DNA from 2 places in the Desemzia sp. C1 genome. Region 1 is predicted to be linked to the other one. Evidence: riboswitches for the same ligand, from Rfam matches in the RefSeq annotation. Region 1 holds a riboswitch; the other holds the start of a gene.
The links. A riboswitch is a leader RNA that binds a small molecule or an ion and turns the genes downstream of it on or off. The one in region 1 is predicted to bind cobalamin.

Region 1 (16,134 bases):
TTTCAAAATAGGAAATATGCACACAAAACTCAAGAAAATAGCGAGTCATCTTCGTTATCGACTGAGGATGTGTATCTGGCACCAATGGAAAACAGCCAAAAATCGAAGAAGAGCCCTCACTAAACTAGGGATGAGCGACTACAACGCCTACATGAATAGCCACAGTTCCAAAGGAACTGCCCGAATAGCCCTGTCCTGGGTTATGACAACCACAGTAACCAATAAGATACTAGCCCTTAAAGGTCTAGTATCTCCAGATAGTTACTATTTAAAACAAAAGCATGTTATATAAAATTGAACCGCCGTATACCGAACGGTACGTACGGTGGTGTGAGAGGACGGTAAATAAATTAATTATTTACCTCCTACTCGATATGCCTCGTTTAAAGCCAGAATAGTGTATAATAAATCATGAGAGCGAGGAATTTAAAATGAAAAAGCCTATGAAGAAAACAGCAAAGAAAAAAGAGGGTAAGGTAAACTTAGTCGTAAAAGAAGAAACCGAATTATTGGATTTTCTGTTGAATCAAAAAGTAAAAAGCAGTCGAAATTCGATCAAATCTGTATTAAGCAGAGGCCAAGTAACTGTAGATGGAAAAGTAGTGAAACAATTCAACTATACTTTGACACCCGGACAAGTAGTAAAGATCGAAGACAATAAAGCTGCTCAAAAACAAAGTGAATTGGTAGGAATGTCTATTTTACATGAGGATGATGACATTATCGTTGTGGACAAAGAAGCAGGCATTTTATCGATAGCTGCAGGACATCAAAAAGAAATGACGGCACATAGACAACTCAACATTTATGCAAAACAAGAAAATCCGAATAACCGCATATTTGTGGTGCATCGTTTAGACAGAGACACTTCTGGTGTGATGTTGTTTGCTAAAAGTGAAGAAGTTAAACAAAAAATGCAGCAAAATTGGAAGAATATTGTGAAAGAAAGAATCTATACGACTTTAGTCGAAGGAGACGTTAAAGAAGAAGCCGGAAAAATTGAGTCTTGGCTGACAGAGAATACGAAATCGTTCAAAGTCCATTCCAGTCCTAGAGACAATGGCGGACAGCACGCTGTAAGTCATTACAAGAAGCTGCGTTCAAACGGGGTTACCAGCTTGCTGGAAGTGCAGCTGGAAACTGGTAGAAAAAATCAGATCCGTGTGCATATGGCAGATATCGGCCATCCAGTAGTAGGAGACAAAAAGTACGGATCAACGGTCAATTACATGAAACGTTTAGGTTTGCATGCGACGACGATCGCTTTTGAACATCCAACAACAGGCGAAGTGGTGCGTTTTACTTCTCCGGTTCCAAAGGTGTTTTACACAAAAACAAAATAATCGGTCTAAAGTTGGAAGATAAACCCTCTAGAGTTGGGTAAACTAAGTTAAGGAGGTTAGACATATGACACATCGTTTGAAAAAACTTGGAATAAAAACAGTAATGGTTACAGGATTGGTGGGCGGCTTCATTATTAGTCCGCTTACAGCAAATGCAGCTGAAGACGGAATAGACACAACAGTAGTGAATGAAAAATGGGGAAAGCCAACATTCGTTTATGGCGGTGGATTATCTGATACAGAAGTAGAGGAAACTGAAGAATTGATCGGCATCGAAAACCCTGAAAATGTCGTCAGCGTAAATGTCACTGGTGACGAATTAGTCAAATACTTAGGAGCCGGTTCTGGGAACACTTCTAGTCTTATTTCATCGGTATTGGTAGAAAAAGAAGATGACGGACATGGAGTAGTTGTAGACATCAAAACGCCGGAAAACATCACACAAATTACTCAAGAGCAATATGCAAATGCTGCCATCACAGCTGGTGTTGCAGACGCAACGATCGAAGTAGCCAGCATCCGTCCGGCAACAGGTGAAAGTGCCTTAACCGGTATTTATAAAGCTTTTGATGTCAACGGAGAAGATCTGGATCAAGATCGAATGGAAGTAGCTCAAGACGAGTTGGAAACGACTAATGATATCGCTCAAGAAAACGCGGATAATGGAGAGTTTGATCCATCTAAATTAGACCAGGCCATTATTGAGATCAAACAATCGTTAGCAGAGTTGAAAGAGCAGCAAGGTGAATTGGCCACTAAAGAAGATATTGAACGTATCATCAATGAAGCTTTAGCAAACAATAACCTGGAAAATGTTGTGACCCAAGAACAGATCGATCGTTTGATGAGTTTGTTTGAAAATTATCAACAAACAGCGGCTATTGATTCTGAAGCTGTAAAAGAACAATTGAACAACTTATCTGAAGTTGTCCAATCAAAATTCGGCGACTTCATCGATAGCGCAGAATCTAGCGGGCTATTTGATAAAATCGGTAACTTCTTCAAGCAAGTGTGGGAAGCTATCACAGGATTATTTAATTAAATGTAAATAAAACAGAGACTGACAAGAGACGTTTGTTAGTCTCTGTTTTTTAGTTTGAGGGTTATTAGTCAAGTTGCACTTATTAAAATGCTCACTTGACTAATAGAGGGTGTCTATTAATCAAGTGAAGATGGAATAATCGGCTAGTTGATTAATAGAGTGCTGCTATTGATCAAGTGGACTAGAAATAATCAGTCACTTGATTAATAGGACCAAATATACCCGTACGCTCATCAGCCAGCACAAAAAAGGAAAGGGACATTTTCTGTCTCTTTCCTTTTTTGTTACTTAAGTAAATGATTATAGACTAACATCGATTTTAATGAAGTTTTTGAAGCGACCTACGATAGCATCGATAAATTTAACTGTCAATTCATCTGTCAATGTACCGTTTTCGTCGAATTTTTCGTGAACAGAGCCCACGAATACATCATTACCGCCAGCTGCAGGCATAACGTAAGCAGCGACGCCCAATGTATCTAAGATATCGCGTAAGTGGATTTGTGCTTTAACTGTTCCTAAAGCACCCATTGAAGCACCCATGATCAACACTTTTTTGCCTTCCATTTCTCTGCCTGAACGAGAAACCCAGTCCAAAGCATTTTTTAATACCGCTGGAATAGAAGCATTGTATTCTGGAGTAGCGATAACTACTGCATCAGCATCTTTTACTAAAGCCTGGAAATCACGCACTTCTTGACCAGGATTTGCTTCGATTTCTTCATTAAAGAATGGTAAATTGCCGATTTCTGCAACTTCGATACCTAATTCTGGGTATGTGGTTGCTAGATGATTTACTAATTTTAAGTTGTATGAATCTTTTCTTAAACTACCTACTAATGCTACTGTTTTCACTACAACGACCTCTTTCATAAGTTAATGTTTTTTACAGAATTTATCATATCATTAGAGCTTTCTATTTAACAAGTAAAATCACTATCATAAAAGAAGAAATTCTATAAAAAGTAATTAAAATGCGGAATGCTTAAGCAAACTAGAAGTTCTTAAGGAAACTAGGTTTTGTGATAAAAGTAACAAATCTGGTTTACAATTTTTTATGGATGCATTATAGTTGGAATAGCACATAATAAAAACTAGAAAGGGGATGAAGATCAGCATGCAATTGTATACCAAAAGAGGCGATTTCGGAAACACGAATCTCATCGGCGGTCGAACAGTTTCAAAAGATTCGACAAGAGTAGACAGCTACGGCACGATTGATGAATTGAATTCACTAGTGGGCTACATTGTCAGTCAAATCGGCGCTGAAGATGCAATGATCAAAAATGAACTCGTCAAATTACAGCATGATTTATTTGATTGTGGGACTGATTTATCTACACCTCATGGAGTGAGGGAATATAAAGTCCAAAAAGATTTAGTAGATTGGATTGAAGAAAGAATTGATCAGTATGCGGAAGAAGCTCCGGCGATTGAAAAATTTATCATCCCTGGCGGAGATCCAGTTGCTGGATTGTTACATATGGCTCGGACGGTGACGAGAAGATCTGAAAGAATAATCGTTGCATTGAGTAAAGAGACTACAGTGAATCCTGTGGTAGCCATTTTCATCAATCGCTTATCGGATTATTTCTTTGCGTTAGCCCGAGTCATCAACCACAGACATGGAGTAGAAGAACCTTTTTATGAACGTGGAGGAGTCGTTTTTCATCCAGATTTGAAAAAAGAGGCTTTACCGAAAACTAAATACGACGATTGAAAAATGGAAGTTGGTGCAAATCCAACACGGTCCCGCCACTGTGAGAAGTTTATCGCTTCGAGTCAGGTCTTTTTTTCAATAGTTCCTATCAACAAGAGGCTTCGAGGCAAAGTACTCTTTTATTCTTTTGAGTTCTAATAGGCTGCTATCGTCATTTTGCCTTATTAGAACTTTTTTATATGTCAAAAATCAAAAAAATTATTATCAGGAGGAATAGAAATGATCCATTCAATCAAATTAATTCTTTTAGCATCATCAGCTCTTTTAGTAACGGCTTGCGGAAGCGGCAGCCAAGAAGCAGACTCAAAGCCTATTTCTTCGACAGAATCAAGCGTAGTGGAAACTACGGTATCCGTTTCATTTTCATTTGAAGAAGACGAAAAAGAACTTGCAGATTTAGCTAAAGAAACTGATGTTCAAGAAGGACAATCTGTGTTAGAAGCTTTGAAAGATAACTACAAGGTAGTGGAAGAGGGCGGTCTAGTGAGTTCTATCGAAGGACATGAGCAAGTTGAAAAGGAAAGCAAGTATTGGTTATATACAGTGAATGACGAGCAGCCGACTGTTGGAGCAAGCGACTACATTCTTGAAGAGGGTGATGAAGTGAAGTGGTTATTAAATGCCTACTAATCAACCTTTTAGAATCCGAAAAGTCCACCATATAGCTTTACTGGGTATGCTGACAACATTATGTTATGTCAGTCGGCTAGTATTTCAATTTTTGCCGAATGTCCAACCTGTAACAGTTATTTTGTTATTGATTACGATGTTATTGGGAATGAAAGATGGTCTTATTGTTTCTTTATTAAGCGTAGTGATTTCCAATATTAATTTGGGTTTAGGAGTATGGACTCTTGCTCAAATAACTTCTTTTTCAATTATCATCATTCTGACAGGATTGATCAATCGCTACGTATCATTTGAGCGATTGCCGTTTTTTGGGATGGTTTTTTATGCTGGTTTAACTGGATACATTTATGGATTCATCATCTCCGCGGTACAAGCGCCCTTTTTCGGTATTCAAAATTTTTGGGCTTATTATTTGTCCGGACTTCCATTTGATACGTTGCACGCAGTTGGCAATAGCGGGTTTTATCTAATATTGGCACCTATTTTGATACCATTAATAAAAAAGTTGATGAAAAGCTTCTACGCTTAAATAATGTTGTCCATAAAAAAAACAGGTCCGGAATCCGGACCTGTTTTTTAGTCTATCAACACAAACTAACCTTATCTAATAGGACGTTTGCTTCTAGGTTGATCAAGTATTTCTTTATAAATCACAGCTTGAACAATATTTCTTTGCAAATTGGTTTTTAAAGCCGGCTGTTTATCAGAGTATGCATCTCTGGAAGATTTTTTTGATGGAACAGGAGTCTTTTTCATCGAATGACCTTGAGTATTGAACTCTGTGCCTTCATAACTGGCTGTTCCCTCTAAACTGCCTAAACCTTCATAACCTGATCTTCCTTCAGTGCTGCCTGCACCCTCATAACCAATATGCCCCTCGGTACTACTTCCGCCTTCATAACTGCGGTGAGCAGTATTTCTTTTTGAAGGAGAAGCTGTTTTAGGAGTCGTGTTTCTTTTTTGAGGACTTTTTTGTTTAGAGCTTGTATTGTCCAATTCATTCATAGCGTCTTTAAATTCAGCTGCCAACTCTCTCCAACTCTGAGTTTTACCAGAAGATCGGTTAGTACCGGAAGCTGTTACAGATCTGCTCGTATTTCGTGGAGCAGCGTCTCTTCGATCAGCTCGTTGTTGATTTCTGTTGCTCGTATTTGCTTTAGGAGAGGAGTAAGGATTTCTTTTTTGCCCAGAATTTTTAGGAAATAGGGCACGAATGAAAAAGAAAAAAATGAAAATACCGCTATACGCCAATAAACCCAGCATAATAATGAAAAATAAAGCATCCATTATTCATCACTTTCTCTCTTAGAACTTTCTGAAATTGAACTTCTCATATCTGTATCTGCATTGATATTTTTCATGTTGTAATAATCCATAGCACCAAGATTTCCAGATTTTAATGCATCTGCTAAAGCTAGTGGAACTTGAGACTCGGCTTCTACAACACGAGCACGCATTCGTTGAGTTTCAGCTTGCATTTCTTGTTCTTCTGCAATCGCCATTGAACGTCTTTCTTCTGCTTTAGCTTGGGCGATATTCTTGTCTGCTTGTGCTTGTTCAGTTTGCAATTGAGCACCGATATTACGTCCGACATCAACATCCGCGATATCGATCGATAGAATCTCAAAAGCAGTACCAGAGTCTAAGCCTTTATTTAAGATAACTTTTGAAATGCCGTCTGGATTTTCCAGAACTGCACTATGGTTTATTGAACTACCAACAGTGGTAACAATCCCTTCACCGACACGGGCAATAATAGTATCTTCTCCGGCACCACCGACTAACCGTTCAATGTTTGCACGAACTGTTACCTTAGCTTTTACACGAACTTCGATACCATTTTTAGCAACAGCGGCGATAAAAGGAGTTTCGATAACTTTAGGATTAACACTCACTTGTACCGCTTCAAACACATTACGACCTGCTAAATCGATAGCAGCTGCTTGCTCAAATTTAAGTGGGATATTTGCTCTCTCAGCGGCGATTAAAGCATCAATAACTTGGTTGATGTCTCCACCTGCTAAGTAATGAGCTTCTAAATCGTTAATGTTGATCACCAAACCAGCTTTTGTTGCTTTGATTAAAGGACGCACGATGTGAGAAGGAATAACTCTTCTCAAACGCATTCCTACTAGAGTTCCAATACCAATCTTTACTCCTGAGAAATACGCTGTAACCCATAAACCTACGGGTACAAATCTTAAGAATAGACTGATGATTACTAAAACGATAATAGCGATTATCGCTAAACCAATCCAACTACTTGTTTCATTCATCTTCTACCACTCTCCTAACGACTATTTTTGAACCTTCTACTCTAATAACTTCTATTAGCACGTTTTCTTCGATTCGTTCATTTTGGCTCAACACATCTAATGAAACTTCATCAAATACCGCTTTTCCAGTGGGTCTTAAAGCAGTAAGTGTTTTGCCTTTTTTTCCAAGCAAGGTTGAATAATCAATATTGCTTGAATATCCTCTGGCGGTATCCAAATTATTCGTCAGCACTAATTTACTGAAATTATCAAAAGAATATCCTTTTTTGGCTAGGATGATCACTAGGCCGACCGATAAAAGAAAAGCTATGCTCAAATCACGAACAGCTTGGGCAAGATCTCCTACAGTTTGATATAAGCCAAAAAGAATCAATATAATCCCAAAAATACCGGCTACTCCAAAATCAGGAATGAATACTTCAAAGACCAATAATGAAATACCTAAAATGAAAATGATGATCGTATACCACTCATCATACTCATTCAAAAAGAAGTAAGCAGAAAAACTGGCTAACGAAACAGCTGCACCGATTGTTGAACGGGGAGTTAAAGCTGCAATGACTAATCCCAGAAAACCAATGGATAAAAGTACAATATCTAACATAGAAATACCTCCTTTCATAAGAAAATCTTTCTTAATATGGATGATTCCGATCGAACTGTTAGAAAACGGGTTCTTACCTGTATTCTACCATTAAAGTATTCTAATAGTCACTATTTAGACAAAAATCGTTAAAGCTGAACCATAAAATGATGACAACCACTTTTAACTGATTTAGAAGTGTCTTTAAAAGCATTTTAAAAAAGGTAGTGGTATAGTTGAAGAGACAACAGGATTGAAAAAAACAACCATATTATTAAAATAAAGATGTAAAAATAGTATTTAAATGATAATATGATTAAAATGCGAATGTTATTAAGGAAGAGGTGTCAATATGGAAAATCATACAACAAATCAATTTGACCTTATGAGGTTTAGAAAAGACAGTTACTTGTTCAATACGGGCAAGTACTATGATTGCTATTATTCATTGGGATGTCATAAAGAAATAAATGAGGAGCATGAAGGGTATCGGTTTACGGTCTGGGCACCTCATGCTAAGACAGTCTCCTTAGTGAGTGATTGTACAGATTGGAATATGGGAAAACCATTGGAAAAAATAGATGAAACAGAGATGTGGACTGTTTTTTGTGAAACGGCAAAAGAAGGGCAACCTTATAAATATCGTATCGAGCAACAAGATGGTACGGTAAAACTAAAAATTGATCCCCAGGCATTTGAGTTCGAAGTTCGTCCAAAAGAGGCATCAGTTATAAAAGAATTGCCACAGAAGAAATGGCGTGATGGACTATGGATGGCAAACAAGAAACGGTTTCCAGCGCACGAGCGTCCACTGAATATTTACGAAGTACATATGAGCTCTTGGAATCGTCATCCGGATGGCAGCTGGTACAGCATTCCAGAATTGCAAGCCGAGCTGATTCCATATGTAAAAGAGAATGGTTACACACATATTGAATTTTTACCGTTGATGGAACATCCTCTAGATGCTTCATGGGGGTATCAGGCTACTGGATACTTCGCTTTATCTTCTAAATTTGGGACTATTGAAGAAATGCAGGATTTTGTTGAAGCTGCTCATTTAGCCAATGTCGGTGTTTTGATGGATTGGGTACCTAGTCATTACAACAAGAACGATTATGGTATGGCGTATTTTGATGGTACTCCGCAGTACGAATACAAAGATTACCATAAAGCTCAAAATTACCGTTGGGGGACTTTAAACTTTGACTTAGGAAAGCCGCAAGTACACAGTTTTTTAATTTCTAATGCTCTTTTCTGGATAGAACAGTTCCATTTAGATGGTTTAAGAGTAGATGCTGTCTCTAATATGCTCTATTTAGATTACGACGAAGGAGAGTGGACGCCTAACGAAGACGGAAGCAACCACAATCGAGAAGGCGTAAGTTTTATACAAAAGTTAAACAACATTGTATTTGAACGACACCCAGATACGTTAATGATCGCAGAAGAAAGTACAGCTTGGGAAAAAGTAACAGGTTCTATTGATGAAGGTGGATTAGGTTTTAATTACAAATGGAATATGGGTTGGATGAACGACACCTTAAGATTCTTCGAAATGGATCCAATACACCGCAAAAATCACTTCAATTTATTAACTTTTTCATTTATGTATATGTTTAATGAAAATTATTTGCTTCCTTTTTCTCATGATGAAGTGGTTCATGGTAAAAAATCGTTGATGCATAAAATGCCTGGCGATCGATACAATCAATTTGCCGGACTGCGGGTTTTAGAAGCATACCGTATGGTTCATCCTGGAAAAAAATTAGGCTTTATGGGAAATGAATTTGGACAATTTTTGGAATGGAAGTTTGATGACTCTCTTGAATGGGAGAACTTAACGGACCCAATGAATCAAAAACACTTGGACTTTACGCGTACATTAAATCAATTCTATAAAGAGCATAGGGCATTATGGGAATTAGATCATGATCCAAGAGGAATCCAAATCTTAGATGCTGATAACGCAGAAGAATCGATCATGACATTCATTCGTAAAGGAAAAAAACCAAGAGATTTTCTGATTGTTATATGCAATTTTGTTCCAATAGAACGGCATAATTATCGAGTAGGAGTTCCATTTGAAGGACAGTATGAAGAAATCTTAAACACTGAGATGGAAGCATTGGGCGGTACTTGGACAAAAGGTCAAGGAGTGCTGAAAACTGAGAAGAAAGCTTGGAACCAACAAGAATACTCTCTGAATTTGATTGTACCTGCAATGAGCGTAGTGATTTTAAAGCCCAAAAGAGTCTTTAAAGTGCCAAAAGAATAAATATTCATTTTTTACAGCAAATCATTTTGATTTAAAATGCATTACAGTTACTATATTACCGAAGGAGGGTAGAGGAAGTTAGTGTCATCTTAACTTCCGTATACAGATGAAAAAAGAAATCGTTGCTATGATCTTAGCTGGAGGCCAAGGGTCACGTCTAGGAAAATTAACCAAAGAAATTGCTAAGCCTGCGGTACCATTCGGTGGAAAATACCGAATCATTGATTTTGCATTAAGTAACTGTGCAAATTCAGGAATCAAAAGTGTTGGGGTTGTCACTCAATACCAACCCTTAGAGCTGAACGCTCATGTTGGAAATGGTGATTCTTGGGGACTGAACACACATGATGGCGGAGCTACAATCTTACAACCGTACACTAACGTTGATGGAGAAAAATGGTTCAAAGGTACAGCACACGCTATTTACCAAAATATTGGATTTATTGACAGATATGAACCAGAATATTTACTGGTACTTTCCGGAGATCATATTTATAAAATGGATTATCAAAAAATGCTGGATTTCCATAAAGAAAAGAAAGCTGCTCTAACAGTTGGAGTTATCCCAGTAGAATGGGAAGAAGCTTCTCGTTTCGGATTAATGAATACGGATAAATCTGGAAGAATCATTGAATTTCAAGAAAAACCAGAAAATCCAAAAAGCAATTTAGCTTCAATGGGGATCTACATCTTTGACTGGCCGCGTTTGAAACAATATTTAATAGACAACCAAGCTAAAAACCGGACTATGGAAGACTTCGGTATGCATGTTATTCCAGCATATCTGCGCAACAGCGAAGATATTTATGCTTATGCGTTTAGAGACTATTGGAAAGATGTAGGGACGATTGAAAGTCTATGGCAAGCAAACATGGAGTTCTTGGATCCAAATCACGCTTTAAACATTCGAGATGAGAACTGGCGCATTTACTCTAAGAATCCAGATTCCCCGCCACAGTTCTTAACTAAGGATTCTAAAGTAACGAATTCTATGATTGTAGACGGCTGCTATGTCGCAGGCGAAATTAATCATTCCATTCTGTCTCATAATGTAAAAGTAGGTAAAGGTTCGGTAGTCAAAGACAGTTTTATCATGTCTAACGTGACGATTGGTGAAAATGTAACAATCGATCATGCTATCGTAGGCGAAAATGCGAAATTGCATGATGGAGCTGAATTGATTGGTAAAGAGAAAGATATTGCTGTTTTAGGTTATTCTGAGGAGATAGGAGGACTTAAAGATGATGAGAAATAGTTTTTGTGCCATATTGAATTTAGTTGAAGATGGAAGTAAACTGCATCCCTTAACAAAAAAGAGACCAATAGCTGCTTTACCTTTTGCGAGCAGATATAGATTGATTGATTTTCCGTTTACGGCTTTGCATAATGCTGAAGCAACTTCCGCATCTTTATTCATTTCAGGAAGCGGTCATTCATTGTATGATCACATTAGAAGTGGTTATGAATGGGGGCTGGACTCTACTATTGGAGGAGGAGTCTTCACTCACTCCCAATTAGATTTAAAAGAGACTGCAGCACGTGAGGGAAATAATCTTACCTATTATGAAGATCAAAGAAACTATGTAAAAAAATCTTTAGCTGAATATGTAGTTATTGGCGGAAGCAAGATGTTGTGCAATATCAACCTTCATTCTGTACTTCGCTACCATCAAGAACATGACGCAGATATTACAGTAGTGTATAAGAACATTCCATCAGAAGAAATCCCTGTCGATTCAGACTTGAAATGTTACTCAATTGAATCTGATACAGCTGTAATAACGGGATTGTTTCCAGTAACAGAACAAATGGATAAAGGTTCTGAAAAACTGGCAATCCAAACTGGTATTACGATTTTAAGTTCAGAAAAATTCTTGCGCTATTTAGATTTGTTAGAGGAAAGACAAGAAAGACACAGCTGGGGTCTAATGGTTGGTCTGGCTTTAGAAAAAGGAAATAAAGTAGTTGGATTCGAATATACAGGCTATTTAAAATATGTGGATAGTATTTTAAGTTACTATCAAGCTAATATGGATATGTTAGATGAAGATAATTACAACTCACTATTCTTCCGCAATTTGCCGGTTATTACGCGTGCCAGAAATGGAGCTCCTACATTTTACGCTCCAGAAAGCAAAGTATCAAACGTCCAAATTGCTACAGATTGTTTTATCGCTGGAGAAGTTGTCAATACAATTGTTTTTAGAAAAGTAAAAGTGGCTGAAAATGCTGTAGTTAAAGATTCTATTATCATGCAAGGGTGTAAAATTGGCGAGGGAGCTCATTTGGAATACGTTATTTTAGATAAGAACGTGACTGTAGCTCCTGGAGTAAGATTGATAGGCACTCCCGAACAACCATTAGTAGTAGAAAAAGGCAGTGTACTGAATGAAATGAAAGGAGCATAAAAATGAAAGTTTTATTTGCTTCAGCAGAATGTGCTCCTTTTTATAAAACAGGCGGTTTAGGAGATGTAGCAGGCGCATTGCCAAAGGTACTGAAAAAACAAGGCGTAGATATTCGAGTCGTGCTGCCTTTCTACACTTCTTTACCGCAAAAGTACAAGGATCAACTGGAAGATGTATGTCAATTTGAAGTGAAAGTCGGTTGGCGCAACCAGTTTTGCGGGATTAAAAAACTGGAAAACGATGGTGTAGTTTACTACTTCATCGATAATCTCTATTATTTTGATCGACCTGGGATCTATGGGTTTGACGACGACGGCGAACGGTTTGCGTTCTTTTCTCAAGCGATTATTGAAATGCTGGAGAAAATAGACTTTATTCCTGATGTCTTGCATGTCAACGATTACCATACGGCAATGATTCCTGTATTGTTAAAAGATAAATACGGCTGGATCGAAAAGTATCAATCCATAAAAACCATGTTGACGATTCACAATATGCAGTTCCAAGGTATCTTTGATCAATTGGTGTTATCTGACTGGTTTGATATAGGGTACAATGCTTTTCATATGAATGGTCTTGAGTTTTATGGCAACGTCAATTTCTTAAAGGGCGGAATCTACTATTCAGATATCGTCACAACCGTCAGTCCAACTTATGCGAATGAGATCCAAACGGATGAATTTGGAATGGGCTTGGATGGCGTTTTAAGGGATAACCATTATAAAATCAAGGGGATTTTGAACGGTATCGACTATGACGTGTTTGATCCTGAAGCAGATGAACATGTAGCAGAGCATTTTTCTATCGAGGATCCTAGCGGCAAGCTGATCAATAAAACGGTCTTGCAAGAAAAAGTTGGGCTGCCTGTGAACGAGAAAATTCCTGTTGTGGCTATGGTCAGCAGACTCACAGAACAAAAAGGTGTTCATTTGCTGATAGAAAAAATGGAAGAGTTAATGAACCGTGAGCTTCAAATCATTATATTAGGAACCGGAGAAAGCCATCTGGAAGACGCTTGTAAACACTACAACTGGGCATATCCAGAAAAATTTAAAGCCATCATTGATTTTGATGTTGAATTGGCTCAGCTCATTTATGCAGGAAGCGACATGTTTATCATGCCGTCTGCCTTTGAACCATGCGGCTTATCGCAATTGAATTCATTGCGCTACGGAACATTGCCGATCGTGCATGAAACTGGCGGTCTAAAGGATACAGTTGATCCTTACAATGCGTATACTGGTGAGGGAACTGGGTTTAGTTTTTCAGGCTATTCCAGCCAGATCATGTTGGAGACGATAGATCGAGCGTTAAATACTTACTATGAATATCCTAAACAGTGGAAAAAATTAGTCCGACAAGCAATGCAAAAAGATTTCAGCTGGGAAAAGTCTAGTCGAATCTATTTGGACTGTTACCGTCAAATCACTGAATCATAATCGATTAATTAAAAAGAAATAATAAGATAACAGGCTAGACCAAATGATGGTTAAGCCTCTTGTCTTATCCTCAATGCTAAAAACGTAAACGACTGCAACACAAGTTTCTTTTAACCTTTTAAGGGGGATATCAAATGACATTGCAAGTAGAAGAATTTAAAAAAGATTATGAAAGAGTCGTAAAAGGGATGTACGGCTTAAGTGTGGAAGAAGCTTCTCCGTTCCAGTTGTATAATGCACTTGGAGCTTATGTCAAAAGTTTTGCCGGTGAACATTGGAGTCGAACTAAGACTGAATACGAAAAAAAACAAGTAAAGCAATTGTATTATTTCTCCATGGAATTTTTACCTGGGCGCATGTTGAAAAGCAATTTACTTAATTTAGGGATTTTAGATGTTGTCAGAGAAGGAATAGAAGATATTGGATTAGACTTTCACTCTATCGTACAAGCGGAGGAAGATCCTGCTTTGGGGAATGGCGGTTTAGGTCGTTTGGCTTCTTGCTTTATGGACTCTATCGCTTCTTTGGGTATACCGGGATCTGGAAGTGGGATTCGTTATCGGTATGGGTTATTTCAACAGAGGTTTATCGATGGTCATCAAATAGAAGTTCCAGATAATTGGTTGAGAAATGGAAATGTTTGGGAAGTACGAAAAGAAAACAAGGCTGTCAATGTCCGTTTTGGAGGACAAGTTTATATGGCAGAACAAAAAGGAAGACTTATACCGGTCTATGAAAATACGCGAACAATTTTAGCTGTTCCTTACGATACGGCGATGATTGGTTATCAAAATGAGCTGGTTAATAATTTACGTTTGTGGTCCGCAGAAATTCCGCCAGAAGACTATGTGCATTACTCAAGTATTTCGGCTCAACAAGAAGTTAATCAGTTAACGGAAGTGCTGTATCCTGATGATTCTAATTATGAGGGGCGCATCTTACGTTTGAGACAAGAATACTTCTTATGTTCTGCTGGAATCCAAAGTATTGTTCGCTATTATAAAAAATTACAGCTGCCTCTGACGATGATTGCAGAAAAAGTAGCAATCCATATCAATGATACTCATCCTGCATTATGTATCCCAGAATTTATTCGTATTCTGATTGATGAAGAACAGTTGACCTGGGAACAAGCGTGGGAAAGTTGTAAGAAAGTTATGAGTTATACGAACCATACGATCATGCAAGAAGCGATGGAAAAATGGCCGATTGAGATGCTGAAAGCTGAAGTTCCACGTATTTATCAAATTATTGAAGAAATCAATAGAAGACATATTGAAAAAAAATTACCTCTCTATGGTGAAGAGTTGACTTATCAAACAGCCATCATCAGAGAAGGTGTAGTCAATATGGCGCATATGGCAATTATTGGAAGCCATAGTGTAAATGGTGTTGCTCAATTGCACACTACTATTTTAAAGAATGAAGTTTTAAAGCCTTTTTATGAAATGTATCCGACAAGATTTAATAACAAAACAAACGGGATTACACAACGACGTTGGCTTCAATTAGCTAATGAAGATTTGACGCAGTTTATTGATGAAAAAATTGGAACAGCATGGAAGAAAAAACCTAGTGAACTGACCATATTAAAAGGCTTTGTCAATGATGATGAGACGTTGAAACAGTTGGAAGATGTTAAATTAAGAAATAAAAAACGGTTTGCTCGTTATGTTAAAGAGAAAATGGATATTACCATTGATCCCAATGCCATTTTTGATGTTCAAATCAAACGGTTGCATGCTTATAAACGCCAGTTGCTAAATGCTTTGCATATCATTTCCAGATATTTAGAAATCAAAGAAAACCCAAATGCAGCTATTCAACCACGTGTCTTTATTTTTGGAGCTAAAGCAGCTCCAAGTTATTTGTATGCTAAACAAATCATCAAGTTGATCAATGCAATCGCTGAACTAGTCAATAATGACCCAGATGTTGGAGATAAGTTGAAAGTGGTTTTTGTAGAAAACTATGGTGTGACATTAGCAGAATTGATCATCCCGGCAGCCGATGTCAGTGAGCAGATCTCCTTAGCCAGTAAAGAAGCCTCTGGAACCAGCAATATGAAATTGATGACAAATGGTGCATTAACAGTAGCTACTTTAGATGGTGCTAATGTGGAGATTCGAAATTACGTTGGGGAGGAAAATATTTTCTTATTCGGACTAACTTCTCAAGAAGTATATGAGTACTATGAAAATGGAACATATTCTTCCCGCCAGATATTTGAATCCAATCCAAGACTGATCAAAGTTTTAAATACGTTGATTGATGGAACGATACCAGACATCCAAGAAGAAGGAAGAGTTATTTTTGACTCTTTAGTCCAATACAATGATGAATACTTTGTTTTGAAAGATTTCGAAGAGTATATTTCTGTTCAAAGAGAAGTCGATGAATTGTACCAAGACAAGC
Region 2 (16,134 bases), 1.6 Mb from region 1:
TTCAGCAAATCCCATTTGAACTTCAGAACCTGTACCGGAAGTAAAGCGCATTTTGATCCCGCGAGAAGCATAAGCAGAAGCTAAAAACCCTTTAGACCAAGGAGTGTCATCTCCGTCAGTAAAGACATTTTCTGTTCCATATACTGAGATGGTTTCAGCATATGCTGTTAAACCGCGCATCCCTAAATCTAATTCAGTTGCTTCTTCTGAAGAACATTGTGCTAGTGTACCAGGTCTCCCTACATTTGATCCAACCATAATACTGATAGCATTTAATGGAGCGTAACGTGCAACTGCTGTTGTTGATTCTTGTTCATCGAATCCCCTAAAAGCACCTTCCGCTGCGTCTGCTGCGATCAAAACGGGATTATCTCTAAGGTTTGTTACATGAGACTGAGTAGCTGGTCTTTTTCTGGATCTCATTTTTTGGACTGACATCATCATTTCTACAACATTCATTTCACTAACTACTTCGCATACTTTTGCTGGCGTCATGGAAGTGGTCAATGCAATGACCTCTGAACGGGAAACATTTGGATCAACCAATTTATTGGCCAGCTCTTTTGAACTCATATTAATAACTTTTTCAGCATTTTCTTTATTTATTCCATAAGTAGCAATAAAGCTATCAATCAAGTCAAATTCTTCTTTTTGTTTCCCATCTAATTCAACGATTTCTCCATTTTCTATCCGAATACTTGGCTTTGGATCATTTGGACTGTCCATTGCAATAAAACCCTCATCGACCCATTCTTTGACAAACCCATCTTTATTTACTGGTTTATTTTCTAAAATTTCAAAACGTTTTGATCTCATATTGTATCCCTCCTAATTAAATGTATGATGGAGCGCCGTTAACAGGTTCGTCTCCCATACTTGACAATAATTTTTTACCGACTTCTCTAGCAGAAATAACGGCTTGTCGAACAGCACCGGAATCTCCTGTGATTTGCAGAATGGCTTCATTCGAGAAACTTGTTCCACCATTACCCGGTGATCCAAAACCAACGACTTCAACGTTTGCTGCTTTTACAGCTGCATCTGCCATTACGACACCGATCGCAGCCGGCGCACCAACAATTAATCCGAATGCTTTCCCAACTGGCGCTCCGAAAGCTTTATTTACGGCATAACTTGCACGTGCTGTATATTGCAATTCTATGTGTCCAGCTTCATTAGAATATACATCTCCAAATGTTCTTTCCACTTCTTGTAATGTTACTTCAACTGCTCGTTTAACATCGGAAACGTCTTCTCCACCGAAGATGATCAATGATCCATGACCTGCTCCATCTTTTGTATCTCTTGGCAATTCAATTAGAACGATTTCTGTATTGGTTGCTTTTACAGCTTCATCTGCAGCCATAATGTGCGGACCTGCACCGGTTCTGGCGCCTACGATACCAATCGAACGATAAGACTTTTCTAATTTCATTGATTCCAACAATTGAGAATCCACATTAGCAATAACTAAACCAATAGTGTCTCCTGTTTTTGTTGATCCAATGTATTCTGTTAAGCTTTTTGCGTTATTCACCATGATTGAATCTCCTTTCGGCTGACTGTCCTTTTTATCCATCTTATCTAATACTCTATTTAAAATATCATTGATTAACAGGTCTTGATCATTCATTCTTCACCAACACCTTTTGTAGGTAAAATTCTTTCAACATCACTGTGAGGTCTAGGTATGACATAACTAGAGACTACCTCTCCAATTCTTTCAGCTGCACTAACACCTGCATCTACTGCTGCTTTCACTGCTCCTACATCACCTCGAACCATAACCGTTACTAATCCTGAACCGATTTTTTCAGTTCCGATCAATACAACATTTGCTGCTTTTACCATTGCATCTGCAGCTTCAATCGAGCCAACAAGCCCTTTTGTTTCAATCATACCTAACGCTTCTTGTTGCATAGGTCTTCCTCCTCAAATTATATTGACTACCCGACAATGAAATTGACTACAAGTATTCCCTAAACTTTTCATACTATCATGGAGTTTTTGCTCTCTTCGTTTAGACCGATCCCTCCATTTAGTGCAAAAAGCAAAGGTGCTTAAAAAGCGACTTTAAAAAGTCGTTTTCTAAGCACCTTTGCTTTTTCTATGACACGTTCCATTACCTGCCATTATTCTATTATTTTTTAGACGTCCAACAAAATCAAATCAGCTATTTCCGCCATAGAGGTCTGTTTTTGCATACTAAGCCTTTGGATAAACTTATAAGCCTCAGACTCGTTCAATCTTTGTTCCTCCATGAGAATACCTTTAGCTTTTTCTATGATTTTTCTTTCACCTAACTTTTTATTCAAACCAACGACTTCTTCTTCCAATTGTTCAATATAGGCTATTTTTTCCATTCCTAAACAAATAGTCGACAGCAGCACTTCTTTGTGCACCGGCTTTGGAACCCAACCAATCGTTCGATTACTATTGATGCGGTCTAAGTTCGTCTTATTCATTTCATCACAATCGTTACATAAGTAAATGACGGCTTTCGCATAATTTTCTATTATAATTTTTTTGCCGGCTTTGATCCCATTTAATACAGGTAATTCTGCATTAATGATAAGAAGATCAGGTCTTTTAGATTTGCACATATCGATTGCTTCAAATCCATCTTTCCCTTCGCTTACAACATCGTAATTTTCTTCTATCAATAATTTTTTTAACGTTAATCTAGTTGTTAAGTCAGCGTCGACTATCACAATAGTTTCTTTCATTTTGATCTTTTCACTTCCTATCAAAATATACTTTCACTAATGATCTGTTTCGATCTCTTTACTTTATTAACTAAACTTAAGTTCTGGAGATGACCGTATCTGAAAAACCTAAAATTTTCCCTAAAGCAGCAAGTACTTCACTTAACGCAGCTTCTACTGCAGTGATACCGCCAGTAAATACTACAGAACCACTAAATCGATCTATAAATCCAATAGTAACTTCAGCAGCTTTTGATGCAATATCAGCAGCGATAATAGCAGCTTCGCTGGGAGTAATAGTCAATATACCTATGGCATTGCTATTCATGCTATCTGGAAGACCGAGTTTTATGTAGATATCTGGGTCTGGATTGGCGATCACATGTGCAAGTGTAATTTGTTTTCCCGGCACGTATTCTTGGATCATTCTTTGCTTTTCACTCAACTACATCACCTATCTTCCGCATAGTGGCTTTATTCGTTTCTAAAAATGACTCTGACATTATTATAACACTTTAGTAAGCGATGTCAACGTAAAAATGAAACCCTTTTCTAAAATTTGTCTCATTAGTTTTTGCTAAGCGCTGCAAAGATAAATATTTTTAAAAACGCGTACTTTCATTTAAAGACAAAAAAATAGAAGCAAGGATTTTTAAATATCCTTGCTTCTATTTCTGATATAACCTCTTGTCTCTAGGTTTTTTTCGATCAATGGAAATAAAACAGGACTTAAGATAATATAAAATAAACCGTTACCAAAAGCATGCATCAAATCCATCGGAACACCCATCATATAATAAGCCCAGAAATTTTCAAATCCTAGTAAGTACTTCATAATAAAAGAAACTACAAGACCATATAAAATACCGGCAAATGCAGCATACAACACCATCATCCACTTTGGTATTTTTTTATACATTGGTTTTATCACTAACCCCGTAATCAATACAATTACAGAAAAAGAAATAATCTGAGCGAATGTCCATATCCCCATACCCAACGTCAAATTGGAGATCAAGATGGACAAAACAGCCACAATCAACCCATCTGCTATTCCCATTGATAGTGTCAAAATAATCAGTATAGTTGTTACTGGTTGAACATTAGGTAAAATTTGCAACATTAACCGTCCTACATGCGTAACTGCGATCATCATCGACAATAATGCGATCCTTCTGACTGGATTAACATTTTTCATATTACATACCACTCAAATTCCACACCACTTCATCGCCATCTTTTACAATAGTATCGGCAGCTCCAACTGGTGCAGCTTCTCCATTAACGTCGAACATCCAATATTTCCCTTCTTCTTCGTCTTGAGAAATACCTTCTATTGAGTTGATGAAAGTATTACTTTCTTCTACATCGTAATTTTCTTTCATGACATCCAGAAGATTAGATTCTTCAGCAACTTCCAGCTCTTTATCCGTTCCCGGAATAAGCTCTCCGTCTTCTTGAACACTTACATTAACAGATACCATTTCTTCTTGATTGCTTGCTGTTGTACTTGCCGTTTCACTTACTGTACTTTCTACAGTTGACGTTGGAGTTTCAGCTTGATCACCATCTCCACCATTCCCGCATCCTGTAATCACGAATGTTGAAAGTGCACTAACAGCTAACAGATTTACCCATTTTTTCATCTTCACTTCTCCTTTTATCTTTGTAATTTAAGCTAAAAATAGAGAAGTACGCCATTGTACTAATTCTCCTTCTTTAGAGATCCTCTACCATCATTTTATTCCAGTCTGCAGACTGCTGATAGAATTCAATCCTTCTTTAAGTACCACTAATACAAGCAGCAGTTGTTTTGAAGCACATAAAAAGGCCTACGAGACAATCCCATAGACCTAGAAGCTTTCTGTTTTGCCTCGAAACAGAGCTTTCGCATTAATAGCTGTTCAGAATAATGATCTGACTTAAAACCAAAAAGGTTTATCACAGTGGCGGGACCGTGCCGGATTTACACCGGCTTCCTTATTCTAGACACTTTTGAATTCAATTGTTCTATCGAATTTAGTATAGCATAAAGCGCTTTAAAAACCACTACTTTTTTAAACTTCTTATTTCTATAATGAAATGAATTGACCTCGAAAGTTGGAGTTATCCACATTTATCCGATTTCAGTCATTCAAATAATTTACTAATTCTTCGATGCCTTCATCTGTATATGAAGATACATTGAATAGTTCTTTTGCTCCTGCTAATCGCAATCTGTCACCAGCTTTTTTTATATCTTGATCAGAAGCAGCCAGATCCACTTTAGTAAGGATTCCAATAACCGGTTTGGTAAAATAAGAATTAAATAAAGGGGCAAAGATCTGCTTGTCCTCCGTTACACTTGCAACGAAAGCTATCACATCAGCCTCGACGGATGTTACTTTTAATGCACTATAATACCCCCTATGCTGAACAAATTCTCCCGGTGTATCAATTAATCCTGATTCAAATTGGATCGCTTGTGTTTTATTGTATTTCAGTTCTTTCCCATTTATTCGTTGGCTCAGTGTCGTTTTACCACAGCCAGTTGCTCCGATCAGCATGATTCTTTTCATTTAATTCCTTCTTTCTGTAAATGATTGTTGATAAGGACTGCGACTTAGTATATATCTACCACTACACTTCTAAAGTTAATTTTCAGAAATGTAGCGTCAAGTTAAATTGTACAGCGCTTCCATTATATAAAAGTCTTTCACCAACTTTCGCTATTCACCTATAGTATACAGCAATCTCCAGAGCTTGACACCTAGTTTAAGTTTATCGACTCTAGATTAGCCTGCTTCTCAAAGTCCATTTTCTTTCAGCAATTTGATGAATCGATCGGTCAATCCTGCCGTAAATCCCCATAGTGTCTGTTCTTGCAGTTGGTAAAAAGCTATTGTTTGCTTTCCATGTCTCCACTTGTACTGCTTACCGTTTGGAATGCGATCGAAAGGAAAGTTTTTTGCATGTTCGAATTTGACAGCCATTTCAAAATAATCGGGATCGTGTATCATGAAATAGCTCAATGGAACGGTATACAGCTTCTCAACTTCTTCATTACTGATAATAGACTTAATGTCTATATCTTTCAGTTCTCCGACAAAAGATCGTATAACGGCTTCTTCACTGACGATAAAATCCATTTCCCCTAATATTTGGATAGCATTGCGCGGAAGGTTCAATTCTTCCATCGTTTCACGGACGGCGGCTTCTTCGTAAGTTTCTCCCATTTCGACTGCCCCTCCCGGAAAAGAAGTTTCACCTGGTTGAGAGATGTGTTTGCTTCGAACTTCATACAACAAATGCCATTCCCCTTTAACTTGGATCAAAGGAAGTAAAACTGAGAAATGGCGCTGATTTCCAATTGGTTTTGCTTCATGATTTGTTATGATTTTTTTAATTTTCTCCAACAAGTTCTCTACTCCTTTCCAACTGCTCTTTACTTTCATTCATTATACTTGAAGAATAGACATGTATCTACTGTGCTATTCAATAAAAAACTTGCAGCTTTGTATGTTTTCAATCTACAATAGGAATAAAAGGAATGACACTCATTTATTTTTTTATGTGCCCATTCAAAAGGAGAATTCCATGGAACAAATTGAACGATCCAGTTATTTTCACAATTCCGATGAAGTAGCCACTGGCAACACACAAGTTTTCCAAGAACTTAACGGAAAAAGTGTTTATGAAGTTATCCGTGTCCAAGAAGGGATAGCCTTATTCTTAGAAGATCATTTGGAGCGTTTAAGAAAATCTGCATCTTTTATTCATCTTCAATTGACTGATTCCGATGAGATCTTAACGGAACGTATCTATCGTTTGATTGCTTCAAATAAAGTAGTCGATCAAAACATTAAAATCATCTGCAATCAAGCTGTTGGTATGCTGCTGTTTTTCACTAAAACCGTTTACCCTCCATCAGAATTTTACGAAACGGGGATGCATACGACCTTATTGAAATTGGAACGTCCAGATCCGAATTTGAAGATCCAACGAGATGAATACCAAAAAACTGTGTTGCGGGAAAGGCAGAAAAAAGGAGCTTATGAGGTTTTATTGGTCGATCAAGAAGACTATGTTACCGAAGGAAGCCGCTCCAATCTGTTCATCGTTAAAGACGGTAAACTGTTCACTTCACCAGCAAAAAATGTTTTGCTTGGAATTGTGCGAAAAAAAGTCTTTGAAATCTGCCGCAAAAAAGAGATCCAAATATGCGAAGAAACCATTTCGGTTGTACAACTAGAGTCCATTGATGCAGCTTTCATTACCGGAACAGGAAACAATGTATTGCCTATCCGCTCGATCGAGGACTGGTTGGTGAAATCGGCTGAACAGCCTCTAGTGAAAACGATCATGCATGAATATGATCGAATGGTATCCGTCTATATTGAACAAAACCGTTACCGCAAGTAAATGCGTTTAATTACACCTATAATAAGGAGGCCATTTTATGAAAATTGGAATTATTGGACTGGGAGATATTGCAAAAAAAGCTTATTTACCTGTTCTTACTGAAAAAGAAGGTATCGAATTGGCGCTTTGTACTAGGAATCTAGAAAAATTAGAGCAGTTAGCAAAAAAATACCGGCTTACTGAATCTGTCACAACCGTAGAGGAACTGATCAAATCCGGTATTCAAGCTGCATTCGTCAGCGCAGCTACAGAAGCCCACTTTGAACTCACAAAAAAATTGCTTGAAAACGGCATCCATGTTTACGTAGACAAGCCTTTATCTTTTAGTTTTGAAGAAAGTCAGCAGCTGGTCGATTTAGCAAAAGAAAAGAATTTGATCGCGATGGTTGGTTTCAATAGACGTTTTTCGCCTATGATTTCCCGCTTGAAGGACTATGGCAAACCGGACTTAGTTTTTATTCAAAAAAATAGATTCCAAAATGCACAAGACCCAAGAACTTTTGTAGTGGAAGATTTTATTCACGTAGTAGATACCCTTCGTTTCTTGATGGATAGAGAAGTAGTGGATAGTCACGTGCGGTATTTGGAAAAAGACGGTCTGTTGCAGAATGTGGTGCTTGAATTAATTGGAGACGGTTGTACAGCCATCGGCATCATGAACAAAAACGGTTCTTCGTCAAATAAGGTTGATGAGAAAATTTTACACAGACTAGGCAACTTGCTTAGTCTGTTTTTCTTTCTCCGGTAAATATAAGCGTGTCATTAATAAAATCCGATTACGGAAGTTGGTGTAATTTCGGTAACCGAACGCCGTTCGTTTTAAGACTTTAATTTTATTATTAATCCCTTCAATAGGACCATTTGTTAAATAAGGGTACTCAAACGTATTCTGGACAATGTTGAGGTGTTTTCTCAGTGTTCTGAGTACTCGTTTTAATCCTTTTGAAATGGGTTTGATTTTGGCTTGGTTTAGAACATATTTAAAGTATTCCCACTGATTATTCGCTAAAGCATAACGTAGATTTTGAATGACAGTATATGTTTCTTTTAAAGTTTCATTGAACGACATTAAGTAATCCACAATAGATTGCGTATTAGTTAAGTAATCGAAAAGTTTAAACTTAACATACTTGGAAGAAGTTAACAGGGTTTCAGATTTTAAAGGCAGTTTCCAGTATCTTTTATATTTATTATAAAGACGGCCATCTTTATAGCGGTATTCATTCATGACGGTTACTCTGCATTTATTTAGCTCTCTGTTTAAAGCCTGAACGATATGAAAGCGATCAAAAATAATCGCTGCATTGGGAAAGAGAGCCGGAATTAATTGGATGTAAGGTTCGTACATATCAATCGTTACCGTCTTTACTTTTTTTCGGACAGGTAATGAGAACCGTTGGAAATAACGCAATAACTCACCTTTTTGTCTATTCGCTACAACATCTACAACCCTATGGGTCAGCGCATCACAATAAATAAAACTCATCGAAAATTTAACCGAGTTGACACTTTTAAATTCATCAAAACTGAGGTGATCCGGCAAAGAAGAAACCGGTCGAATTTTTAGTTTTTCAGCCGTTTGAATGATGACGCGATGCACCGTATTCCAAGATACCGAATGTTCTTCAGCAATCATTTTCACAGATTTTATTTTCGTTGCTTGATCGGCGATGTGTTGTTTGACACGAGTAGAGACAAAGCAGTCTTGATCGACAATAGCTGTTTGAGCAGTAAAAGCAGAGAGGCATTTTTTACAGAAGAAACGTTGTTTCTTTAACATTAAGTAGGCCGGTAGGCCAGACACATGCATTAGCGTTAGACGCGATGTTCTAGTGCCATTTTTTACAATAGAATAGTGCTCGTTTTTAGTCCCACATTCAGGACATCTTTCTGGAATATAGGATAACTGAGCATGATAAAACAACGAGCGTCGACCTTTATACATCTTTTCTTCAACGGTTTCTCCATCAAAATAAATATTTTTGTCTTTTAATTGCAGTGTATTTGCGATAAACTGTTGCATATGGACGTATCTCCTTTAATTTGGTTTGGCGATTAAATTATATCGGAGATACGTTCTTTTTTCATTACATACGAAAAAATACGGTTGGTGGAAAAATTATCCATCAACCGTATTTATTATAGAACCATATGTTTTATCTCATTCGCTTTTGTAATTAGTTTGTTTTTAAAGCTCAGAATCAGTTTCTTTGTAGATAGGAAGTGTGATCCTAAAAATAGATCCATGGTTCAATACACTATCTACTGAAATGTTTCCTTTATATCCAAGCAACAACTCTTTAGCAATAGACAATCCTAATCCATTTCCGCCTTTATGTCGGCTTCTTGCCTTATCTACTCTATAGAATCGATTAAAGATCTTATCCGCATCTTCCGGTGTCATTCCTTCACCAAAATCTTGAATAGCAACATGGACAAATTTATCATCAGAAGCAATCGAAATATGCACTTCATTTCTGTCAGTTGAATATTTAACGGCATTATCCAACAATATGATTAAGATTTGTTCCAAGTGATGGCGATAAATACTGACATAAATTTCTTCATTTAAATCATCATCTAAGTTAAACACAAAATTAGGATACAGCATTTTGAAGTTATTGTAATTTTGATGCACCACTTGCTTGATAGGTGTTTTTTCATTTTTGTAATGAATTTCTACCTGCTCAGCTCGGGATAGATCTAACATCTCTTGCACAAGTGTCTTCATGCGCTCAACTTCCTGCAAAGATGCTGATAAAGACTCATCTAATATCTCTGGATCTTCTTTTCCCCAGCGGTTCAACAATTTCAAATGACCTTCCATAACTGCTACAGGAGTTCTTAATTCATGAGAAACATCCTCCACAAATTGCTTTTGCTGTTCAATGTACAGCTGCATCTTATCCAGCATATCATTGAATACGGTAGACAAATGAGCTAACTCATCATTCGTATTTCCCAATGGAATCCGCGATTGAGATTGAGTGTCTTTTCGAATATCATTCATAGTCGTAGTCATAGTTTTTAATGGCTGTAAAAACTTGCTGGCCAATAAAAATCCTGTTATGCCACTGAATAAAAGAGCAAACACACCAATCGTAAACACCGCTGAAATGATTTGACTCGACATTTGATGGTAGTCGTCTAATGCATTCGTCACATGTATATACCCGATTAGAATACCGTTTTGACTCGAATAAACCGGCGCTATCCCAGATATTCCTTCTTTACCGTTGATATCGATCAGCTGTACAGTCAATTTAGCCTCTGGATTAAACGAAACATCACTAGGTCTCGATTCAAACAATAAACGAGAAGTTGGGCTATATACTCTTACCACTATCCCCTCTTCACTCATTTCAGCATACAACGTGTCTTGATAATTGCCATCTTGACCGATAATCAAATTACGCTGGTCAAAGTTTTCTTCAATTTCAAGAGCTGAAGGTGTGTAAGTAGGACTTAAGGACTGATAAACAGTTGCCTTTGTCAAAACTGCTGATTCTACATTCAATCGGTTTGTTACGCCGGTAATGATTTCTTTAACATTTTCATCTTCTTGACTGAACATGATTTGTCTAAAACTATAAAAAATAGTCACAGAAAAAATCATATAAGTAAGAAAAATGGCGATTGCAACAATCAGTGACCATTTCCACTTTAACGACGAAACCCGCTTTAGCTTATTTTCTTCTTCATTCCTAGTTTTTAGGAAATTTTTCACGAACGCATCACATAACCTGTTCCGCGGACTGTTTGGATGTAACTCTCATTTCCTGGAACATCAAGTTTGTTACGCAAATAACGGATATAAACATCCACCACATTCGTTTCTACTTCTGTTTCGTAGCCCCATACTTTATTCAATAAAACATCTCTGGATAAAACGATATTTACATTTTCCATCAATTCTAACAACAACTCATATTCACGTTTCGTCAATTCAATAACTTCTTCGCCTCTACGAACAATACGGTTTTCTTTTTCAACCACTAGATCACGGTAATGTACCGTAGTTTGTTTTGTCATGTTTTGTTCGCCTTCAATATCGATACGACGTAACAAAGCGCGTAAACGAGCCAATAGTTCTTCAATTGCAAAAGGTTTTACAATGTAATCGTCTGCTCCATGATCTAATCCGGAAACTCTATCTATCACTGAATCACGTGCAGTCATCATAATGATAGGCACATTGCTGACTTGTCGAATACGACGACAAACATCGATTCCATTTAATTCCGGCAACATGACATCTAGTAAAATCACATCCCATGATTCTTTTTCATCTAATGCAGCTTCTAAACCATTTCGTCCATCATAACGGACGTCGGTTTCATACCCTTCATGTTTTAATTCTAGTTCTACAAATCTTGCCAAGTTTTTTTCATCTTCAATAATCAGTACTCTACTCATAGAGATAATCTCGCTCCTTTTTTATCCGCACGTATAACACGCCTTTGTTACAATAGCACTATTTATTAAACTTCTCAATGGGATTTTTCATTTCTCTTTTATTATTTTACCATAAATTAGAATAAAATGAGAATAACAATTCTTTATTTCGTTGCTTTTCTTCCAAACATGGCGAAATTTTAAACACAGGAATGAATTAAGCGGAATCATCGCCTTTTGTAAACATTCGTAAAGACAGGATTAGAACTTTTGTCCTAATCCTGTCTTTACTATAAAACTTTTCTAATTTAACCTTGTCGTACTGATTATAGTTCTTCTTGTCCTTTATCTCCATACCAGTCAAAATGGAATGTGCCTTCTTTGTCTTTACGTTCGTAAGTGTGGGCACCGAAATAATCACGTTGAGCTTGGATGATGTTAGCCGGCAGATCTGCACTACGGTAAGAATCATAATAAGCAATTGCTGAAGAGAATGTTGGAATTGGAACACCAGATTTAACAGCGATTCCGATAATATCACGAACAGAATCTTGATAGTTTTTAGTAATGTCCATGAAGTATTCATCTAAAACCAAGTTTTTCAATTCAGGATTACGGTCATATGCATTAGTGATTTCTTGTAAGAAACGAGCACGGATAATACAACCAGCGCGGAAAATTTTCGCGATCTCGCCATATTGCAAGTTCCAATCGTATTCTTCACTAGCTGTACGCATTTGGGCAAATCCTTGAGCATAGCTCATGATTTTACTGAAGTACAATGCTTGACGAATTTTTTCAACCATTTCTTTTTTGTCACCGTCGAATGAGTATGCAGCCGGTTTTGGCAATACTTTGCTGGCTTCTACACGTTCACTCTTCAAAGCAGAAATGTAACGGGCAAATACAGATTCAGTAATCAATGGAAGTGGAACACCTAGGTCTAATGCACTTTGAGAAGTCCATTTTCCAGTTCCTTTGTTTCCAGCACGGTCCAAAATGATTTCCACCATTGGTTTACCTGTTTCAGGATCTTTTTTAGTTAATGCATCAGCAGTGATCTCAATCAAGAAACTATCTAATTCACCTTGATTCCATTCTCTGAAGACTTCTGCAATTTCTTCCACAGATAATCCAACCACTTCACGCAATAAATGATAAGACTCAGCAATCAATTGCATATCCCCATATTCGATACCGTTATGGACCATTTTCACGTAATGTCCTGCACCGTTTGGTCCAATATAAGCCACACATGGTTCGCCGTCACTTGGTGCTTTAGCAGCAATTTGTTCTAAGATAGGTGCTACTAGATCGTAAGCCTCTTTTTGTCCACCTGGCATGATAGCAGGTCCTTTTAATGCTCCTTCTTCACCGCCGGAAACTCCAGTTCCGATGAAGTTGATACCTGATTCAGCCAATTCTTCGCTGCGGCGAATTGTATCTTTGAAGAACGTATTTCCTCCATCAATCAGTACATCGCCTTTATCTAAATGAGGTAATAGAGATTGGATCACTAAGTCTGTCCCTTTTCCAGCTTGAACCATCAAAACAATACGTCTTGGTGTTTCCAATGAATCTACAAATTCTTCGATCGTTTCAGTTAAAACTAAGTTTTTTCCTGGGTTTTCTTCAATGACAGCTGCTGATTTTGCAGTCGTACGATTGTATATAGAAACAGAGTAACCTCTGCTTTCAATATTCAATGCTAAGTTTTTCCCCATTACAGCCATACCTACAACACCAATTTGTTGTTTACTCATGTAATTATATTCTCCCTTCAAAGCCATTAGTATCTTATTTATGAAGCTAAGCATTCCTTCTTAATTTTAGCAGACAATCGCTAAATATTAAAGCTACATTGTTTTTTTTATTTATCGGCTGTTGAACAAAAAAATTCATAAGCAAGGCTGACGCTAGTTTGTGGTTTATAAGGTACAATAGCTATAAGACATTCAATATAAAATATGGCGGTGTATAAATATGATTCATTACTTAAATCGAGATGAAAAAGGCGATTTCTTGCCGAATAACAATCCGGAAACAACTTCTTCTGACTGGATCCACATCAGTCAAGCAAATGAAGAAGATATCCTTCATTTAGCACATACGTATCACTTTCCAGTCGATTACCTAACGGGAGCATTTGATGCAGACGAAATTTCACGTTACGAAAAACTAGGTAAACAATATGATAATACCCCCGGTTTAATCGTTCTTTTATATCCTTTAAAAACGAAAAGCCGATTGAATTTGACTGAGTATGTTACTCGTCCTTTATCAATTATAATGGCAGAAGATACACTGATTACTGCTACTCATGATACTCCTGAATTCTTAAAAAGTTTTATGCAAGTTGATGATGACAAACTCAATAATTTTAAAACAGCTGATCAGTTTGTTTTGAAAGCATCGATGCATATCGCTTCTTTGTTCATTACTTATTTGAAAGAAATCAATCAATCTACTGATGACTTAGAGGTTCAATTGCAGTCTTCCTCTAAATCACAATATTTATTTGATTTGATGGAACTACAAAAAAGTTTGGTATTTATAGACACTGCTTTAAAAAGCAATCATCCTGTCATTGATCGTTTGAAAGAACTGGAAGATTTTACTGCAAATCCAATAGATGATGAGCTGCTTCGAGATGTGATGGTAGAAAATCGCCAAGCAGAAGTGATGGCTTCTCAAACTTATCGTTTATTGAATCAATTGAGTAGTACTTTTTCATCTGTTATTTCAAATAATTTGAATACGGTCGTTAAGTTTTTAACTTCCATCACTTTTATTTTTACCATTCCTACGCTGATTGGTTCTCTGTGGGGAATGAACGTGCCTGTTCCTTTTGAAGATTCTCCATTCGGATTTTGGATCCTTCTTTTTGGGACAGTAATTTTACTAGCTGTGACAGCTTATTGGATGAAAAAGAATGAGTTTTTCTAAAGTTTTTTAAAGTCCCTTGTAAAAGGATAAGCAGTTATTGTAAACTTATCAAAAGCGCGTATGGAAGTGAGGGGAATCTGCTTGAACAATCAAAAAAAATCAAAGAAAACAAATAAAGGCTTAAGATTTTTCATCCTAATCATTATATTTGCCATGTTAGGTTCTGGCCTTTTATCAGTCCTTTACACATTAATGAATTTCGTTTAGTCCATAAATTACTCAATAGTAAAAAAAGTCGTACAACAAACCTTCTCGGTTTCTGTACGACTTTTTATTTACACTAGGCTTGGTTTACGTTTCCTTGTTTTTCCTTGTATGCTAAGTCTTTTAACTCTTTAGCATGTTCAATGGATAATTTAGTGATTTCTGTTCCGGCTAACATGCGAGCCAGTTCATTGATTTGTTCAGCGTCTTTTAATTTGTTCACACAGGTTTCCGTGCGATCTTCTACAATAGCTTTTGAAATATACAAATGGTTGTCTGCCATTGCTGCAACTTGTGGAAGATGCGTAATACAAAGCACTTGTGAATGGACAGCAACTTTGTAAATTTTATTGGCTATAGCTTGAGCAACTCGTCCGCTTACTCCCGTATCCACCTCATCAAAAATAATGCTCGTGATCCCTTGAGTTTTCGAAAAAAACTGTTTTCAAAGCCAGCATGACACGAGACAACTCTCCTCCAGAAGCAACTCTTGCTAATGGTTTTAAGGGCTCTCCTAAATTGGTAGCAATATAAAATTCAACGTGATCTAATCCAGACTCATAAATAGACGTTTCGCTTTCTTTGGCTGAAAGAAAACGTGCTTCAAATTGTACTTTGTCCATGTACAGTTCTTTTAATTGTTCTTGTATAGCTGTTTGTAATTGATCGGCTGTTTCTTTTCTTTTACGTGTCAATTGTTTCCCTTGCTTGACCAAGTCTTTTTTGATCGCTTCAAGTTCTTCTGTTAAACGTGATAAATGAGTTTCGCGATTTAAGATATTATCCAGTTCAATCGAGATTTCTTCATAATAGACAAGGATATCTTTTATGGATTCTCCGTATTTGCGCTTTAATTGTTGGATAATTTCCAATCTCTTTTCAATTTCATTCAATCGATTTTCATCATACGCTAATTGATCTTGTTCTTTTAAAATATCACTTGCTGCTTCTTGCAGTTGAAAGTAGCTATTAGAAATAATCTCTGAGATTCGTTTATATGATGAATCAATATCTTCAATAGTTTCAAGCGCTGACATAGCATTGCCAACGAGATCCACGCCTCCGTACTCTTCTCCTTGCAACGCTCCATACGCCATATTCAAAGACTCTACAATTTTTTGATAATTGGAAAGCAGATTCTTTTCCTCTTCTAACGTGACGTCTTCCCCAACTGTCAGTTCAGCCATTTCGATTTCATTTGTTTGGAAACGCAGCATGTCTACTCGTTGAGCAAGTTCCTGCTCGCTCGATTGACTATTCAATACGGTTTTTTCGATTTCTTTGTATTCTTGGTAAGTCTCTCCATACGATCTTTTTAAGCTAATCAATTCTTCATCACCAAATTGATCGAGCATGTTCAAATGTCTTTCAGAATACATCAACTCTTGGTGTTCACTTTGCCCGTGAATATCGATCAAGCTTTCGCCGATTTCGCGTAAAGTCGCGATATTCACTAAACGCCCATTGACTCGGCAAACGTTTC

Region 2: it holds a riboswitch for cobalamin, as region 1 does, so the genes downstream of both, LMF32_RS09570 (DUF4430 domain-containing protein) here and LMF32_RS01900 (DUF4430 domain-containing protein) in region 1, are expected to answer to the same signal.

What each region holds. Positions count from the first base shown of each region.
Region 1 covers NZ_JAJIZP010000003.1:298,028-314,161, reverse strand. Annotated here, with positions in the region: gene ltrA (group II intron reverse transcriptase/maturase) at 1-292, shown strand, start outside; gene LMF32_RS01920 (RluA family pseudouridine synthase) at 432-1,343, shown strand; gene LMF32_RS01915 (DUF1002 domain-containing protein) at 1,408-2,385, shown strand; gene LMF32_RS01910 (NADPH-dependent FMN reductase) at 2,686-3,240, opposite strand; gene LMF32_RS01905 (cob(I)yrinic acid a,c-diamide adenosyltransferase) at 3,503-4,105, shown strand; adenosylcobalamin (AdoCbl) riboswitch at 4,085-4,230, shown strand; gene LMF32_RS01900 (DUF4430 domain-containing protein) at 4,325-4,735, shown strand; gene LMF32_RS01895 (ECF transporter S component) at 4,725-5,264, shown strand; gene LMF32_RS01890 (hypothetical protein) at 5,336-6,022, opposite strand; gene floA (flotillin-like protein FloA) at 6,022-7,011, opposite strand; gene LMF32_RS01880 (NfeD family protein) at 7,004-7,615, opposite strand; gene glgB (1,4-alpha-glucan branching protein GlgB) at 7,947-9,872, shown strand; gene LMF32_RS01870 (glucose-1-phosphate adenylyltransferase) at 9,979-11,127, shown strand; gene glgD (glucose-1-phosphate adenylyltransferase subunit GlgD) at 11,114-12,280, shown strand; gene glgA (glycogen synthase GlgA) at 12,283-13,719, shown strand; gene LMF32_RS01855 (glycogen/starch/alpha-glucan phosphorylase) at 13,854-16,134, shown strand, end outside.
Region 2 covers NZ_JAJIZP010000003.1:1,864,071-1,880,204, reverse strand. Annotated here, with positions in the region: gene LMF32_RS09600 (propanediol/glycerol family dehydratase large subunit) at 1-816, opposite strand, end outside; gene pduB (propanediol utilization microcompartment protein PduB) at 833-1,633, opposite strand; gene LMF32_RS09590 (BMC domain-containing protein) at 1,630-1,920, opposite strand; gene LMF32_RS09585 (ANTAR domain-containing protein) at 2,148-2,726, opposite strand; gene LMF32_RS09580 (BMC domain-containing protein) at 2,803-3,150, opposite strand; gene LMF32_RS09575 (ECF transporter S component) at 3,358-3,903, opposite strand; gene LMF32_RS09570 (DUF4430 domain-containing protein) at 3,905-4,351, opposite strand; adenosylcobalamin (AdoCbl) riboswitch at 4,560-4,712, opposite strand; gene LMF32_RS09565 (EutP/PduV family microcompartment system protein) at 4,832-5,263, opposite strand; gene LMF32_RS09560 (CoA pyrophosphatase) at 5,492-6,103, opposite strand; gene LMF32_RS09555 (aminotransferase class IV) at 6,282-7,106, shown strand; gene LMF32_RS09550 (Gfo/Idh/MocA family oxidoreductase) at 7,144-7,854, shown strand; gene LMF32_RS09545 (ISL3 family transposase) at 7,816-9,129, opposite strand; gene LMF32_RS09540 (HAMP domain-containing histidine kinase) at 9,295-10,710, opposite strand; gene LMF32_RS09535 (response regulator transcription factor) at 10,830-11,522, opposite strand; gene gndA (NADP-dependent phosphogluconate dehydrogenase) at 11,828-13,264, opposite strand; gene LMF32_RS09525 (magnesium transporter CorA family protein) at 13,485-14,447, shown strand; partial or broken gene recN (DNA repair protein RecN) at 14,728-16,134, opposite strand, start outside.